DNA from 3 places in the Actinomadura sp. 3N407 genome. Region 2 is predicted to be linked to each of the others. Evidence: predicted binding sites of a transcription regulator. Region 2 holds the regulator's gene; each other region holds the start of a gene.
The links. The regulator HrcA, encoded in region 2, represses chaperone genes, less so after heat shock. The targets are predictions, from matches to a motif close to TTGGCACTCTCNNNNNGAGAGTGCCAA.
Positions count from the first base shown of each region.

Region 1: a site for HrcA is predicted at 1,922-1,948, ahead of groL (chaperonin GroEL). Genes of this name have one in related genera too.
Region 3: a site for HrcA is predicted at 2,615-2,641, ahead of groES (co-chaperone GroES). Genes of this name have one in related genera too.

Region 1 covers NZ_JBQQBP010000020.1:110,100-114,674, forward strand. The annotation lists gene groL (chaperonin GroEL) at 186-1,817, opposite strand; gene ACTWPP_RS37080 (TetR/AcrR family transcriptional regulator) at 2,207-2,788, shown strand; gene ACTWPP_RS37085 (SDR family NAD(P)-dependent oxidoreductase) at 2,826-4,575, opposite strand, start outside.
Region 2 covers NZ_JBQQBP010000014.1:165,632-170,206, reverse strand. The annotation lists gene ACTWPP_RS31105 (hypothetical protein) at 1-16, shown strand, start outside; gene ACTWPP_RS31100 (16S rRNA (uracil(1498)-N(3))-methyltransferase) at 32-763, opposite strand; gene dnaJ (molecular chaperone DnaJ) at 864-1,997, opposite strand; gene hrcA (heat-inducible transcriptional repressor HrcA) at 1,998-3,011, opposite strand; gene ACTWPP_RS31085 (DUF3097 domain-containing protein) at 3,261-4,076, shown strand; gene hemW (radical SAM family heme chaperone HemW) at 4,073-4,575, opposite strand, start outside.
Region 3 covers NZ_JBQQBP010000005.1:399,530-404,104, forward strand. The annotation lists gene ACTWPP_RS15485 (apolipoprotein A1/A4/E domain-containing protein) at 1-672, opposite strand, end outside; gene ACTWPP_RS15490 (class I SAM-dependent methyltransferase) at 1,297-2,517, opposite strand; gene groES (co-chaperone GroES) at 2,764-3,072, shown strand; gene groL (chaperonin GroEL) at 3,158-4,575, shown strand, end outside.

The DNA of each region.
Region 1 (4,575 bases), on a different contig from region 2:
CCCAAGGTGATGTGACGGCGCCTCTGGGCGTACGGCGCCGCCCCGCTCCAACCCGGCGAGGCGAACGGAACGGGGCGGCGTCGTCATCACTTCTCGATGGCGGCGAGCACGTCACCGGCGGACTGGACCAGACAGTCCTCGCCGCCGTACGTCACGGCCGGCCGCATCAGGAAGGCCATGGGGCGTCAGAAGTCCATTCCGCCCATGCCGCCGGTCGGGTCCCCTGCGGGGGCCGGGTTCTTCTCCGGCTTGTCGGCGATGACGGCCTCGGTGGTGAGGAACAGCGCGGCGATGGACGCGGCGTTCTGCAGCGCGGACCGGGTCACCTTGGCCGGGTCGATGATGCCTGCCTCGAACATGTCGATGTACTCGCCGGTGGCGGCGTCGAGTCCCTCACCCGGGGTGAGGTTGCGGACCCGCTCCACCACGACGCCGCCCTCGAGGCCGGCGTTGACGGCGATCTGCTTGAGCGGCTCCTCCAGAGCGCGCTTGACGATGTTGGCCCCGGTGGCCTCGTCGCCGGCGAGCTCCAGCTTGTCGAACGCCTTGGTGCCGGCCTGCAGCAGCGCCACGCCACCGCCGGGGACGATGCCCTCCTCGACCGCGGCCTTGGCGTTGCGGACGGCGTCCTCGATGCGGTGCTTGCGCTCCTTGAGCTCCACCTCGGTCGCGGCGCCGGCCTTGATGACCGCCACACCGCCCGCGAGCTTGGCCAGGCGCTCCTGGAGCTTCTCACGGTCGTAGTCGGAGTCGGTGTTGTCGATCTCGGTGCGGATCTGGTTGACCCGGCCCGCGATCTCGTTGGCGTCACCGGCGCCGTCCACGATCGTGGTCTCGTCCTTGCTGATGACGACACGCTTGGCCCGGCCGAGCATGTCGAGGGTGGTGTTCTCCAGCTTCAGGCCGACGTCCTCGCTGATGACCTGGCCGCCGGTGAGGACGGCGATGTCGCCCAGCATGGCCTTGCGGCGGTCGCCGAAGCCCGGCGCCTTCACGGCCACGGACTTGAACACACCCTTGACCTTGTTCACCAGCAGGGTGGCGAGCGCCTCGGTCTCGACGTCCTCCGCGATGATGAGCAGCGGCTTGCCGGACTGCATGACGCCCTCGAGGACGGGCAGCAGGTCCTTGTTCGCCGACACCTTGCCCTGAACGATCAGGATGTACAAGTCCTCGAGGACCGCCTCCATCCGCTCGGGGTCGGTCACGAAGTAGTGCGAGATGTAGCCCTTGTCGAAGCGCATCCCCTCGGTCAGCTCGAGCTCCAGACCGAAGGTCTGGCTCTCCTCGACCGTGATGACGCCTTCCTTGCCGACCTTGTCCATCGCCTCGGCGATCATCTCGCCGATCTGCGGGTCGCCGGCGGAAATGGAGGCGGTGGAGGCGATCTGCTCCTTGGTCTCCACATTCTTGGCGAGCTTGGACAGCTCCTCGCTGACCCGCTCGACCGCGGCCTCGATGCCCCGCTTCAGCGACATCGGGTTCGCGCCGGCCGCCACGTTCCGCAGGCCCTCGCGCACCAGCGCCTGGGCCAGCACGGTGGCGGTGGTGGTCCCGTCACCCGCGACGTCGTCGGTCTTCTTGGCCACTTCCTTGACGAGCTCCGCGCCGATCTTCTCCCACGCGTCCTCGAGCTCGATCTCCTTGGCGATCGACACACCGTCGTTGGTGATCGTGGGGGCGCCCCACTTCTTCTCCAGCACGACGTTGCGGCCCTTGGGACCAAGGGTCACCTTGACGGAATCGGCGAGCTGGTTCATGCCGCGCTCAAGACCGCGGCGGGCCTCCTCGTCGAACGAGATCATCTTTGCTGCCATGGGTTGTCCTCCCTGCAGTCTGCTTTCCTGAGCGGTGGGCCGGGACGACGCCCGCGACGGACGGTCCGGGGGACCGGACCTCGCCGTCCGGCACACCACTGTGGTTGGCACTCACATGCTCTGAGTGCCAGGCGCAGTTCCGTACTCTAGCCGAGAGATGCGTATCGCGCATATAGTGCTTGGCACGTAGCCGGAGAGGTTTCGTGAGCCGCGTCCACGACGTGCAGGTGGGGCGGCCGCGGCTTGCGGAGAATACTGTGGGACGGCCCAGAACGATGTGGCAGTCCCCGAGACGAGGAAGGAGGCCGGGACCGGCAGTCGGCGGCCGCGCCCTGACCAGTCCCTCGACCAGCATGTTCGTCGAAGAACCCGTCGAAGAACCCCATGACATGCGGACCCGTAACAAGCAGGCCACACGCGAGGCGATCAGTGAGGCGGCCCTGCGCCTGGCGCTGGAGAAGGGACCCGACGGGCTGGCCCTGGTCCGGGTCCGGGACATAGCCGAGGCGGCCGGCGTCGCGCCGCGCACATACAACAACTACTTCTCCAGCCGGGAAGAGGCGATCTGCGCCTTCCAGGCCGACCAGGCCCGCCGCCTGGGCCGCGCGCTGCGCGACCGGCCCGTCGAGGAGTCGCTGGACAATGCCGTCATCGCGGCGACCATCGAGGTCTTCGCCGATCCCGAACCGGACCGGGGCGGCCTGAAGATGATCATGTCCACGCCGACGCTGCAGGGGGAGGCACTGAAGGCGTTCGCGATGGCCGAGGGGCCGCTGGCCGCTGCGATCGCCGAGCGCCTCGGCGATGACACCGACGAACTGCGCCCGGTGGTGCTGGCCGCCGCCGTCGCGGCGGCCGTCCGGGCGGCGGGACAGCACTGGCTCAGCAGCGCCGATCCGTGGCCCTTCGCCGAGGTGCTGGGGGAGGCGCTGCGGCAGGTGCTGGGCCCGAGGGCGCTCGACCGGTCCTGAACCGTCCGGGAGAACCGGCGGGCCGGTCGAGCGCGGCTCACGCCTGCCGGAGCTCCCGGTCGATGATGTCCATGAGTTCATCGGCCGAGGCGCCTTCGATCTCCGCGCCGTCCGTTCCGGCCATGCCGTTCGCCCCGTTCGCGGTCCCGAGCAGCGGCCGCAGCCGCCGGCCGACCAGCTCGCGGGCGGAGTCCACCGGAAGCGCCGCCAGCGCCTCCTCCAACCTGTCCAGGCAGGCCAGCGCGGCGTCGGCCGGCGACGGCTCGGGCGGAGCGAGACGGTCCAGCACATACTCGGCCAGGGCCCGCACGGTCGGATGGTCGAAGACGAGTGTGGCCGGCAGTCGCAGCCCGGTCGACCTGCCCAACCCGTTGCGCAGTTCCACCGCGGTGAGCGAGTCGAAGCCCAGATCCTGGAACGCGCGGTCGGCGGCGAGCTCCGCTGGTGACCCGTGCCCGAGAACGGCGGCGACCTGCCCGCGGATCAGCTCCGTCACCATCGCCTCCTGCTCCCCGCGGTCGCGTCCGGCGAGCCGTTCGGCGATGGCGGTCTCCGCGCCGCTCGCCCGGCGCGGCGGCACCCGTACCAGACCGTGCAGCACCGGCGGGAGGGCGTCCGCGACGAGCTGCGCGCGCAGGTGCCGCAGATCGAGTTCGGTGAGCACCGGCGCCGCCCGCCCCGCACCGAGCGCGGCGTCGAAGAGCGAGAGCGCATCGGCCGTGGACAGCTGGACGAGGCCCCGGCGGGCGGTGACCCGCGCGCGGCCGGTCGCCGCCGGCTTGCGCGTCAGCGCGCTCGCCTGCTCCCACGGCCCCCAGGTCATCGACACGGCGGGCAGCTCGCGTGCCCGGCGGTGCGCGGCGAGCCCGTCGAGGAACGCGTTGGCGGCGGCGTAGTTGGCCTGGCCGGGGGCGCCGAGGGTCCCGGCGGCGGAGGAGAACAGCACGAACGCCGTCAGATCCCGCCTCTCGGTGAGTGCGTGCAGGTTCCAGGCGGCGTCCGCCTTGGGCCGCAGGACGGCGTCCAGCCGGTCCGGGGTGAGGTTGGGCACCGTCGCGTCGTCCAGCGTTCCGGCGGCGTGGACGACACCGGTCAGGGGGTGCTCGTCGCCGATCGCGTCGAGCACCCGTGCCAGCGCGTCGCGGTCGGCGGCGTCGCAGGCGGTGACGGTGACGGCCGCGCCGAGCCCGGCGAGTTCGGCCACCAGTTCCCGTGCGCCGTCGGCCGCCAGGCCCGCGCGGCTGACGAGCTGCAGGTGCCTGACGCCGTGGACGGTGACCAGGTGCCGGGCGACGAGACCGCCCAGCGTGCCGGTGCCTCCGGTGACCAGCACCGTTCCGTCCGGCCCGAACACCTCCGCCACCGGTTCCGGATCGGCGGGGGGCCGCCGGGCGAGACGGGGCAGAAGGACCCTCCCGCCCCGGACCGCCGTCTGAGGCTCGCCGTGCGCCAGGGCGGCCGCGAGCGCGTCCTCGGTGACCGCCGCGTCGACGTCGACGAGCTGGAAACGGAACGGGTTCTCCGATTGCGCGCTGCGCACCAGGCCCCAGACGGCCGCCGCCGCCAAGTCCGTGACGTCCTCCCCCTCCGTGGCGGCGACGGCGCCGCGCGACACCAGAACCAGGGACGATGCGGCGAACGTCTCGTCGGCCAGCCACCACTGCGCCAGGGCCAGGGCGCGGCGGGTCGCCTCGTGTGCTGCGGCGGCGGGGTCGGGCGCGGATCCGCCAGGGCAGGCCATGACGACGGCCTGCGGAGCAGGAGCGCCCTCGGCGACGGCCGCGCGG
Region 2 (4,575 bases):
GGCCGGCACCCCCTGACCGCCGGGGGGCCGTCTACCAGCGGCCGGTGGCCGCCAGCAGGACGGACGCGGCCGCCACGCCGGCCGTCGAGGTGCGCAGGACGGTCGGGCCGAGCCGGACCGGGCGCCCGCCGGCCGCGTCGAACCGCTCCAGCTCCTCTTCGGTGAGGCCGCCTTCGGGCCCCACCACCAGGACGATCTCGCCCTCCGCGGGCGGTTCCACGGCGCTGAGCCGCGCGCCGGCACCCTCGTGCAGGACGACGGCCAGCGACGCCGCGGCGATCCGCCCGGCGACGTCGGCGGTCGACGCGAGCCCGGCGACCTCGGGCAGCCGGCTGCGCCTGGCCTGCTTGCCGGCCTCGCGGGCGGTGCCGCGCCAGCGTCCGAGGGCCTTGTCCCGCCGTTCGGCGCGCCACTGCGTGACGCAGCGGGCCGCCGACCACGGGACGATCTCGTCCACCCCCGCCTCGGTCATCGTCTCGACCGCCAGCTCGCCCCGGTCGCCCTTCGGGAGCGCCTGGACGACGACGATGCGGGGCGACGGCGGCGGCTGCCGGTGCCGGGCCAGCACGTCCAGCGTGAGGGACGCGCGGTCCGCCGCGGTGACGACGCATTCGGCCAGCAGCCCCTCGCCGTCGGTCAGGTCGACGCGCTCACCGGGCCGCAGCCGCCGCACGGCCGCGGCGTGCCGCCCCTCGGGGCCGTCCAGTATGACGCTGCCGCGCTCCAGCGCGTCCGTCCCGGCAAGGAAGACCGGCGGGCTCACGCGCGTACCCGGCGGGGCGCTTCGCTCATGTGCCGTCCCCTGACTCACCATGGTCCGAGTCGCCGCGGCGGCCCTCGTCGTAGGCCGCCGCCACTGCTCTTCAGTGCTGGTTGAAGACGTCCTTGAGCCGCGAGAACATGCCGCGCTGGCCCGGGGCGAACTTGCCGGGCGGACGCTCCTCGCCGCGCAGCGCCGCCAGCTGCCGCAGCAGCTCCTCCTGCTCCTCGTCGAGCCGGTTCGGCGTCTCCACGTTCACGTGGATCATCAGGTCGCCGCGGCCGCTCTCGTTGAGGTGCCGCACGCCCCGGTTGTAGAGCGTGATGACCTGCCCCGACTGCGTGCCCGGCTTGATGTCGACGCTCTCGGCGGCGTCCAGGGTCTCGATCGTGACGCTGGTGCCGAGCGCCGCCGCCGTCATCGGGATCTCGACCGTGCAGTGCAGGTCGTCGCCCTCCCGCTCGAAGATCGGATGCGGCTTCTCCACGATCTCCAGGAACAGGTCGCCGGGCGGGCCGCCGCCGGGACCGACCTCGCCCTCGCCGGCGAGCTGGATGTGGATGCCGTTCTCCACCCCGGCCGGGATCTTGACCTTGACGGTGCGCCGGGTGCGGACCCGGCCGTCGCCGGAGCACTCGGTGCACGGGTTGCGGATCACCGAGCCGAACCCGCCGCATGCCGGGCACGGCCGCGCCGTCATGACCTGGCCGAGGAACGAGCGCTGCACCTGCTGCACCTCGCCGCGCCCGTGGCACGTCTCACACGTGTCCGGGTGGGTGCCGGGCGCGCAGCCCGAACCCTCGCAGGCGCCGCAGGCGACCGCGGTGTCGATCGACAGCTCGCGTGTCGTGCCGAACGCCGTCTCGCTCAGGTCGAGCTCCACCCGCAGCGTCGCGTTGCGGCCGCGCCGCGCCCGCGACCGCGGGCCCCGGGACGCCGCCGTGCCGAAGAAGGCGTCCATGATGTCGCTGAACGGGAACCCGGCGCCGCCGAACCCGCCGGCGCCGCCCGCGGCCGCGGACGCGAACGGGTCCGCGCCGAGGTCGTACATCTCGCGCTTCTTCGGGTCGGAGAGCACCTCGTACGCCTGGGTGATCTCCTTGAACCTGTCCTGGGTCTCCGGATCCGGGTTGACGTCCGGGTGGAGCTCCCGCGCAAGCCGGCGATAGGCCTTCTTGACCTCGTCGGCGCTGGCGTCCCGCCGGACGCCGAGGGTCGCGTAGTAGTCGTTGGCCACTTACGACCCCGCCAGGATCTGTCCCACGTAGCGTGCCACTGCCCGTACCGCTCCCATCGTGCTGGGGTAATCCATGCGTGTAGGCCCGAGCACACCCAGCCGGGCCAGTGTGAGGTCGCCCACGCCGTAGTCGGCGGCGACGACCGAAGTCGACCGGAGCCCCAGGTCGGGGTTCTCGGTGCCGATCCGCACCGTAACTGTAGAGGAATCGCCGGTCTCGCCGAGCAGCCGCATCAGGATGACCTGCTCCTCGAGCGCCACGAGAACCTCCCTCAGGCTCTGTGAGAAGTCCACCGCGGCGAGGTTGGCCGCACCGGCGAAGACGATCTTCTCTTCGTGCTTTTCGACGAGCGTCTCCAGCAGCACCGACAGCACCGCCGCCGCGAGCGGCCGGTCCGCCTGGCCCACCTTCTCCGGCAGGTCCGCCACCGCCGTGGGGACGTCACCGAGACCGAGCCCGTCCAGGCACGTGTTGAGCAACGCCCGCAGGTGCCCGATCGATTCCTCGGAGACGTTGCCGCCGGCCTCGATGACCCGCTGCTCCACCCTGCCCGTGTTGGTGATCAGGACGAGCAGCAGCCGGCCCTCGGCGACCGGCACCAGCTCGACGTGCCGCACCGACGAGCGGGTCAGCGACGGGTACTGCACGACGGCGACCTGCCGGGTGAGCTGCGCGAGGAGCCGCACCGTCCGCCCGACGACGTCGTCGAGGTCGTAGGCGCCGGACAGGAACGTCTCGATCGCGCGGCGTTCGGCGACCGACAGCGGCTTGATCGTGGACAGCCGGTCGACGAACAGCCGGTAGCCCTTGTCGGTGGGGACGCGGCCGGCGCTGGTGTGCGGCTGGGCGATGTAGCCCTGCTCTTCCAGCACGGCCATGTCGTTGCGGATCGTGGCCGAGGACACACCGAGGTTGTGCCGGTCCACCAGCGCCTTGGACCCGACCGGCTCGTTGGTGGAGACATAGTCCTCGACTATGGCGCGCAGGACTGCGAGTTTCCGGTCGTCCAGCACCGTGTCACCTCCTTCATCCCCTTCCATGGGCCCCCGATCCTCCGCCCGGCGGCCCCGTGGCCGTCCGCACACGCGCTGCTGGCACTCATTACTCCCGAGTGCCAAGTGTACGACCCGTGGGAGCACTCTGGAGTGCCCGCGCACACCCCCGTACGGCTGCGCGATACTACCCGTATCGGACGGCGCCGCCACGCCGAGGGACGGGGGGCTGCGGCGCGCGGGCGTCCCGCCGGGTTAATGTGCGGACCCGTGCAGAGTAAGGACTACGGAAACGACGTGCTGGCCGGCGACTGGCGCAGGCCCCGTAAAGGCCGGATCCCCGAGGTCCCGGCCGAGCCCGGCCTGGTCGCCGAGGATCCCGGCAGCGGCTTCTGCGGCGCCGTCGTCGGCTGCGACAAGTTCGGCGTCACCCTTGAAGACCGGTTCGGCAAGCGGCGCGTGTTCCCCCTGACGAAGTCGGGCTTCCTCATCGACGGGAAGCCGGTGACGCTCGTCCGGCCGGAGGCCGGGCCCCGGGGGGCGGCCCGTTCCGCGTCCGGCTCCATCGCCGTCCAGGGGGTGCGGGCCCAGGTGGCCAAGGAGAGCCGCATCTACGTGGAGGGCGTCCACGACGCCGAGCTGGTCGAGAAGATCTGGGGCCACGACCTGCGGGTCGAGGGCGTCGTCGTGGAGTACCTCGAAGGCGTGGACGACCTGCCCGCCATCGTCGAGGACTTCGGCCCCGACGAGGAGCGCCGCCTCGGGGTCCTCGTCGACCATCTCGTGGAGGGCTCCAAGGAGTCCCGGATCGCCGCCCAGATCTCGTCGCCGCACGTCCTGGTCACCGGGCACCCGTTCATCGACATCTGGGAGGCCGTCAAGCCGGCGTCCGTCGGCATCCGCGCCTGGCCGCGCGTCCCTCGCGGCATCCCCTGGAAGGACGGCGTCGTCGCCGAACTCGGCTGGGGCGACGACACGGGCGAGGCCTGGAAGCGAATCCTGGGCTCGGTCAACGCCTACACGGACCTGGAGCCAGCCCTCCTGGGCCGCGTGGAGGAACTCATCGACTTCGTCACGGCCGTTTAGGTCAGGTCCCGGACGACGGCGTCCGCCAGAAGGCGTCCACGCAAGGTGAGCACCACGCGGCCCTCCTCGTACGGGGCGGCCTCGATCAGCCCGCCGTCGATCGCCCGCCGGACCGCGCCGCCGTCCACCAGCCCGGCCGGGCAGCCCTGCCCGAGCCGCAGTTCGAGCATGATCCGCTCGATGCGCCGGTCCTCCTCGGCCAGGACCTCCCGGGCGTGCGCCGGGGTGGCGCCCTCCGCGAGGCGTGCGGCGTACGCGGCGGGATGCTTGACGTTCCACCACCGGGTCCCCCCGACGTGGCTGTGCGCGCCGGGCCCGACGCCCCACCAGTCGGCGCCCGTCCAATAGAGCATGTTGTGCCGGCAAGCGGCACCGGGATCGGCGGCCCAGTTGGAGATCTCGTACCAGCGCAGTCCGCGCCCGCTCAGCATCTCGTCGGCGATCAGGTAGCGGTCGGCCATGGCGTCGTCGTCGGGTGCGGTCAGCTCCCCCCGCCTCA
Region 3 (4,575 bases), on a different contig from region 2:
GACGCCCTCGACCCGGCCGCCGACCGCCTCAAGCCCCTGCTCCATCCGCTCGGCCATCTCGCTGAGCGCCTGGTCGACCCGCGCCGTGACGCCGTTGATCGAATGTTCGAGCCGCTCGGACCGGTGGCCGAGTTCCGCCAGCGACTTGTCGAGCCGGTTGAAGCGGACGGACGCGGCCTCCATGCTGCCCTGGAGCTTGTCCAGCCGCTTCGTCATCTCGTCCATGCGCTGCGACGCCTGCTGCGTGGCGTCGGTGATGTGCTGCGCGGAGTCGAGGACGGCCTGGATGCGGGTCAGGCCCTCGTCGACGTTCTCGGCGACGACGCCGACGTCGGCCCACAGCGCGGGCAGCTCGGCGACGGGCTTGACCCGGTCGCCGAACGCCTCGATGTGCTCGGCCAGCCCCTCGGCCCATTCCGGAGGTTTGCCGGCCAGCTCGTCGACCTGCCCGCGGACGGTGTCGAGCTGCCCGGTCAGCCCGCTGAGCTCCCGCTCGCGGACCTCGCGGAGCAGCCACTCCATTCCTTCCAGCCGCTGGCGAATCTCGTCGAGGACCTGACCCTGTGAGCGCTGTTCATAGACGTGGTCCTGCGCCGCACGGGCGAGCAACTCCCGCATCCGATCCGAGACCGGTTGACCCCCCGTCTGCAGGAAGTTGTGATTCGTTTCCACCCGATGCTCCTTCGTGTGCCGGCGCGAGAAATGACGCACGGCAATGAATCTCTGGAGACGCCACTGTAGTGCGTGTGGACGGTGCCTATAACGGGTAGCAGGGAACGTAGTGAGTTCTGTGGAATGCGCCTGTTATCCGGCTGGTGCGGATAGTGAGTGATCGCCGCGCGCAAGGGGATTTCCCGCTTCGCGGCAATTGTGGAGATCGTGGGGATGCGTTAGGCGGCCGGGGGCGGGCGGGACGGTGTCCGCCCGGTGTTCTGTCCGTACATCTCGTCCAACATCCGCAGTTCGCGAACCCCCGGATGGATACGCGGCGGCCGACACGTGTGCGCGGGGTGTGATGCCGCCCGGCCGGAATCGGGCCATTTCGATGACGCATTCGGGGTGCCGAAGTCCCCATCGCTGAACCTGCCTTGGTGTTTCCCCGGCCACCGCTCCCGGCGGGACGATTCGCGGGCCGCGTTACGGCCTTGCCGGGCGCCCGCAATCCATGGTGAACGCAATGCCGGAAAGCGCGGATGATTTGCACGGCCATGGCGCGTCGCCCGGCCCCGCTTGGCGTTGCCCGGCCGCGGGGAAGATCTTTGGACTCGATCCGCGCCGGCCCCCGCTCCGGGCGGGTCAGCCCCGCGGGACGGGGCGGGTCAGGAGGGCGACCGGGTCGCGTCCCACACGGGTGACCACCAGCGTCAGTTCGGGGGCGCCGCGGGCCGCGCGGCGCCCGGCGAAGCCCAGGTCACGGCGCAGGCGGTCGACGTCGATCGCCGAGCCGCGCTTCTTCACGGTGAGCACGCCTATGCCGCGGCGGCGCAGTTCCGCGCGCAGGCGCTTCACCGAGAACGGCAGGACGTCCTCGACCTCGTACGCCGACGCGAACGGCGTGGGACGCAGTTCGTCGGACGTGACGTACGCGATGCGCGGGTCGGCGAGCCCGCCGCCCACCAGGTCTGCGACCTCACCGACCAGATGGGCGCGGATCACTGCACCGTCGGGCTCGTACAGGTAGCGACCCCAGGCGCGGACGTCCGGGTCGTCGTGCCCTTGGGGAGTGAGCGTCCACGTCTGTGGATCGAGGTCGGAGGAGAGCAGGGTGGCTCGCCGGTCCACGTCTCCGGAGAGCGCGCCGAGCCACAGGGCCGCTTCCTTGACATCGCCGCCGAGAGAGACCCACTCCGCTTCGGCGCCGTCCGGGACGGCCCCGTGCGGTATGCCCGGCGCGACCTTCACGCAGGCGGTGGGTACCCGGCGGGCCATGTCCAGGACGACGTCGAGCGGCGGCTCGTAGGAACGGGGGTCGAAGACCCGGCCTCGCGCAGTACGCCGTCCGGGGTCGGCGAAGAGCGCGTCGAAACCGTCCGGATTCTCTTTGGTCGCGTCGCCCACGCGTACGGAGGCGAGGCCGTCCAGCCCCAGTGCGGTGATGTTCGCCTTGGCCACCTCAGCGGTCAACGGGTCGAGTTCCACGCCTTCCCCGGCGAGACCTGCCCGAGCACGTGCGATGAGGTCGGCCCCTATCCCGCACCCCAGTTCCAGCACACGCGCGCCGGGAAGACGATCCGCGAACCGTCGCGCACGATGCGAGGCCACGCGGGCCCGGGTCGACTGTTCCAGGCCCGCCTGGGTGAAGTACATACGGCGGGCGTCGTCACCGAATTTGGTGCGGGCCCGCTCCCGCAGCCGCACCTGTGTGAGCGCAGCCGAGACGAGCCCGGGATCGTGCCGTTCGCGCAGCCGGGACGCCGTCGCGAGCAGCCCGTCCTCGCTCACGTCCAGGCCGGACGCCTCGCTGAGCAACGCCTGGCCGGCGGGTGAGCCGAGGGCTCGGAACGACGCGATGTCCATGGTGGGGAAAGTTAGCCGCCGGTGAACGGGGGGCGGCAGGTGCCGTGTGCGTTCGTGTCCGTGTTGACGGGGTACCGGGCACGGAATAGTCTCCAGGTTGGCACTCTCCGAGCGAGAGTGCCAACACAGCGACAAGGTCGGTCTGGCACCCGCGACGGCAGGCCGGTCCAGGGTCGCCTCTTCTGTCACATGTGCTGGCCGGCCCATCGTGGCCGGCCGAGGACCAATCGAAGGGGAGGTCAGATCGTGACGACCGCCACCAAGGTTGTTCTCAAGCCGCTTGAGGACCGTATCGTCGTCCAGCCGCTTGAGGCCGAGACCACCACCGCGTCGGGCCTGGTGATTCCGGACACCGCCAAGGAGAAGCCCCAGGAGGGCACCGTCCTTGCCGTTGGCCCGGGTCGCGTCGACGACAAGGGCGAGCGCGTCCCCGTCGACGTCAAGGTCGGCGAGGTCGTGCTCTACAGCAAGTACGGCGGCACCGAAGTCAAGTACAACAACGAGGAGTACCTCGTCCTCTCGGCCCGCGACGTGCTCGCGGTCATCGAGAAGTAATCACCGAGACGTGATGCACCCGCCCCGGTCGGCGCCGCCTTCGGCGGGGCTGCCGGGGCGGATCGCGTGAAAGAGGAGTATCCGCATGGCGAAGATCCTGGAGTTCGAGGAGGACGCTCGCCGGGCTCTTGAGCGCGGCGTCAACGCTCTCGCGGACGCCGTCAAGGTGACGATCGGCCCGCGAGGCCGCAACGTCGTCATCGACAAGAAGTTCGGCGCGCCGACGATCACCAACGACGGCGTCACCATCGCCCGCGAGGTGGAGCTGGAGGACCCCTACGAGAACCTCGGGGCCCAGCTCGCCAAGGAAGTGGCGACCAAGACCAACGACATCGCGGGCGACGGCACCACCACGGCGACCGTCCTCGCGCAGGCGATGGTCCGTGAGGGCACCCGCAACGTGGCGGCCGGCGCCTCGCCGCTCGCCCTGAAGCGCGGTATCGACGCGGCCGCCCAGTACGTGTCCGACCAGCTCCTCAAGACGGCCCGCGAGGTCGAGGAGAAGAGCGAGATCGCGCACGTGGCGACCATTTCCGCGCAGGACCCGCAGATCGGCGAGCTGATCGCGGAGTCGTTCGAGAAGGTCGGCAAGGACGGTGTCATCACCGTCGAGGAGGCCCACACGATGGGCCTGGAGCTGGAGTTCACCGAGGGCCTCCAGTTCGACAAGGGGTACCTGTCGCCGCACATGGTGACCGACCCCGAGCGCATGGAGGCCGTCCTGGAGGACGCCTACGTGCTCATCGTGGACGGCAAGATCTCCAACGTGCAGGAGTTCCTGCCGCTGGCGGAGAAGGTCGCCCAGACCAAGAAGCCGCTGCTCGTGGTGGCCGAGGACGTCGAGGGCGAGGCCCTGGCGCTGCTGGTCGCCAACAAGATCCGCGGCACGTTCACGTCCGTCGCGGTCAAGGCGCCGGGCTTCGGCGACCGCCGCAAGGCGATGCTGGGCGACATGGCCACCCTGACCGGCGGCCAGGTCGTCAGCGAGGCCATCGGCCTCAAGCTCGACTCGATCGGGCTGGAGGACCTCGGCCGCGCGCGCCGGATCACCGTCACCAAGGACGCCACCACCATCGTCGACGGTGAGGGCTCCGCGGACGAGATCAACGCGCGGGTCAACCAGATCAAGGTGGAGATCGAGAACTCCGACTCCGACTGGGACCGCGAGAAGCTGCAGGAGCGGCTGGCCAAGCTGGCCGGCGGCGTCTGCGTGCTGCGCGTCGGCGCCGCCACCGAGGTGGAGCTGAAGGAGAAGAAGCACCGCCTGGAGGACGCCATCTCGGCGACCCGCGCGGCGATCGAGGAGGGCATGGTCGCCGGCGGCGGCAGTGCTCTGGTGCACGTCGCCAAGGAGGGTTTCGACACCCTCGGCCTGTCCGGCGACGAGGCCACCGGCGCGGAGGCCGTCCGCCGCGCGCTGGACGAGCCGCTGCGCTGGATCTCCGAGAACGCCGGCCAGGAGGGGTACGTCGTCGTCTCCAAGGTGCGGGCGCTGGAGCCGGG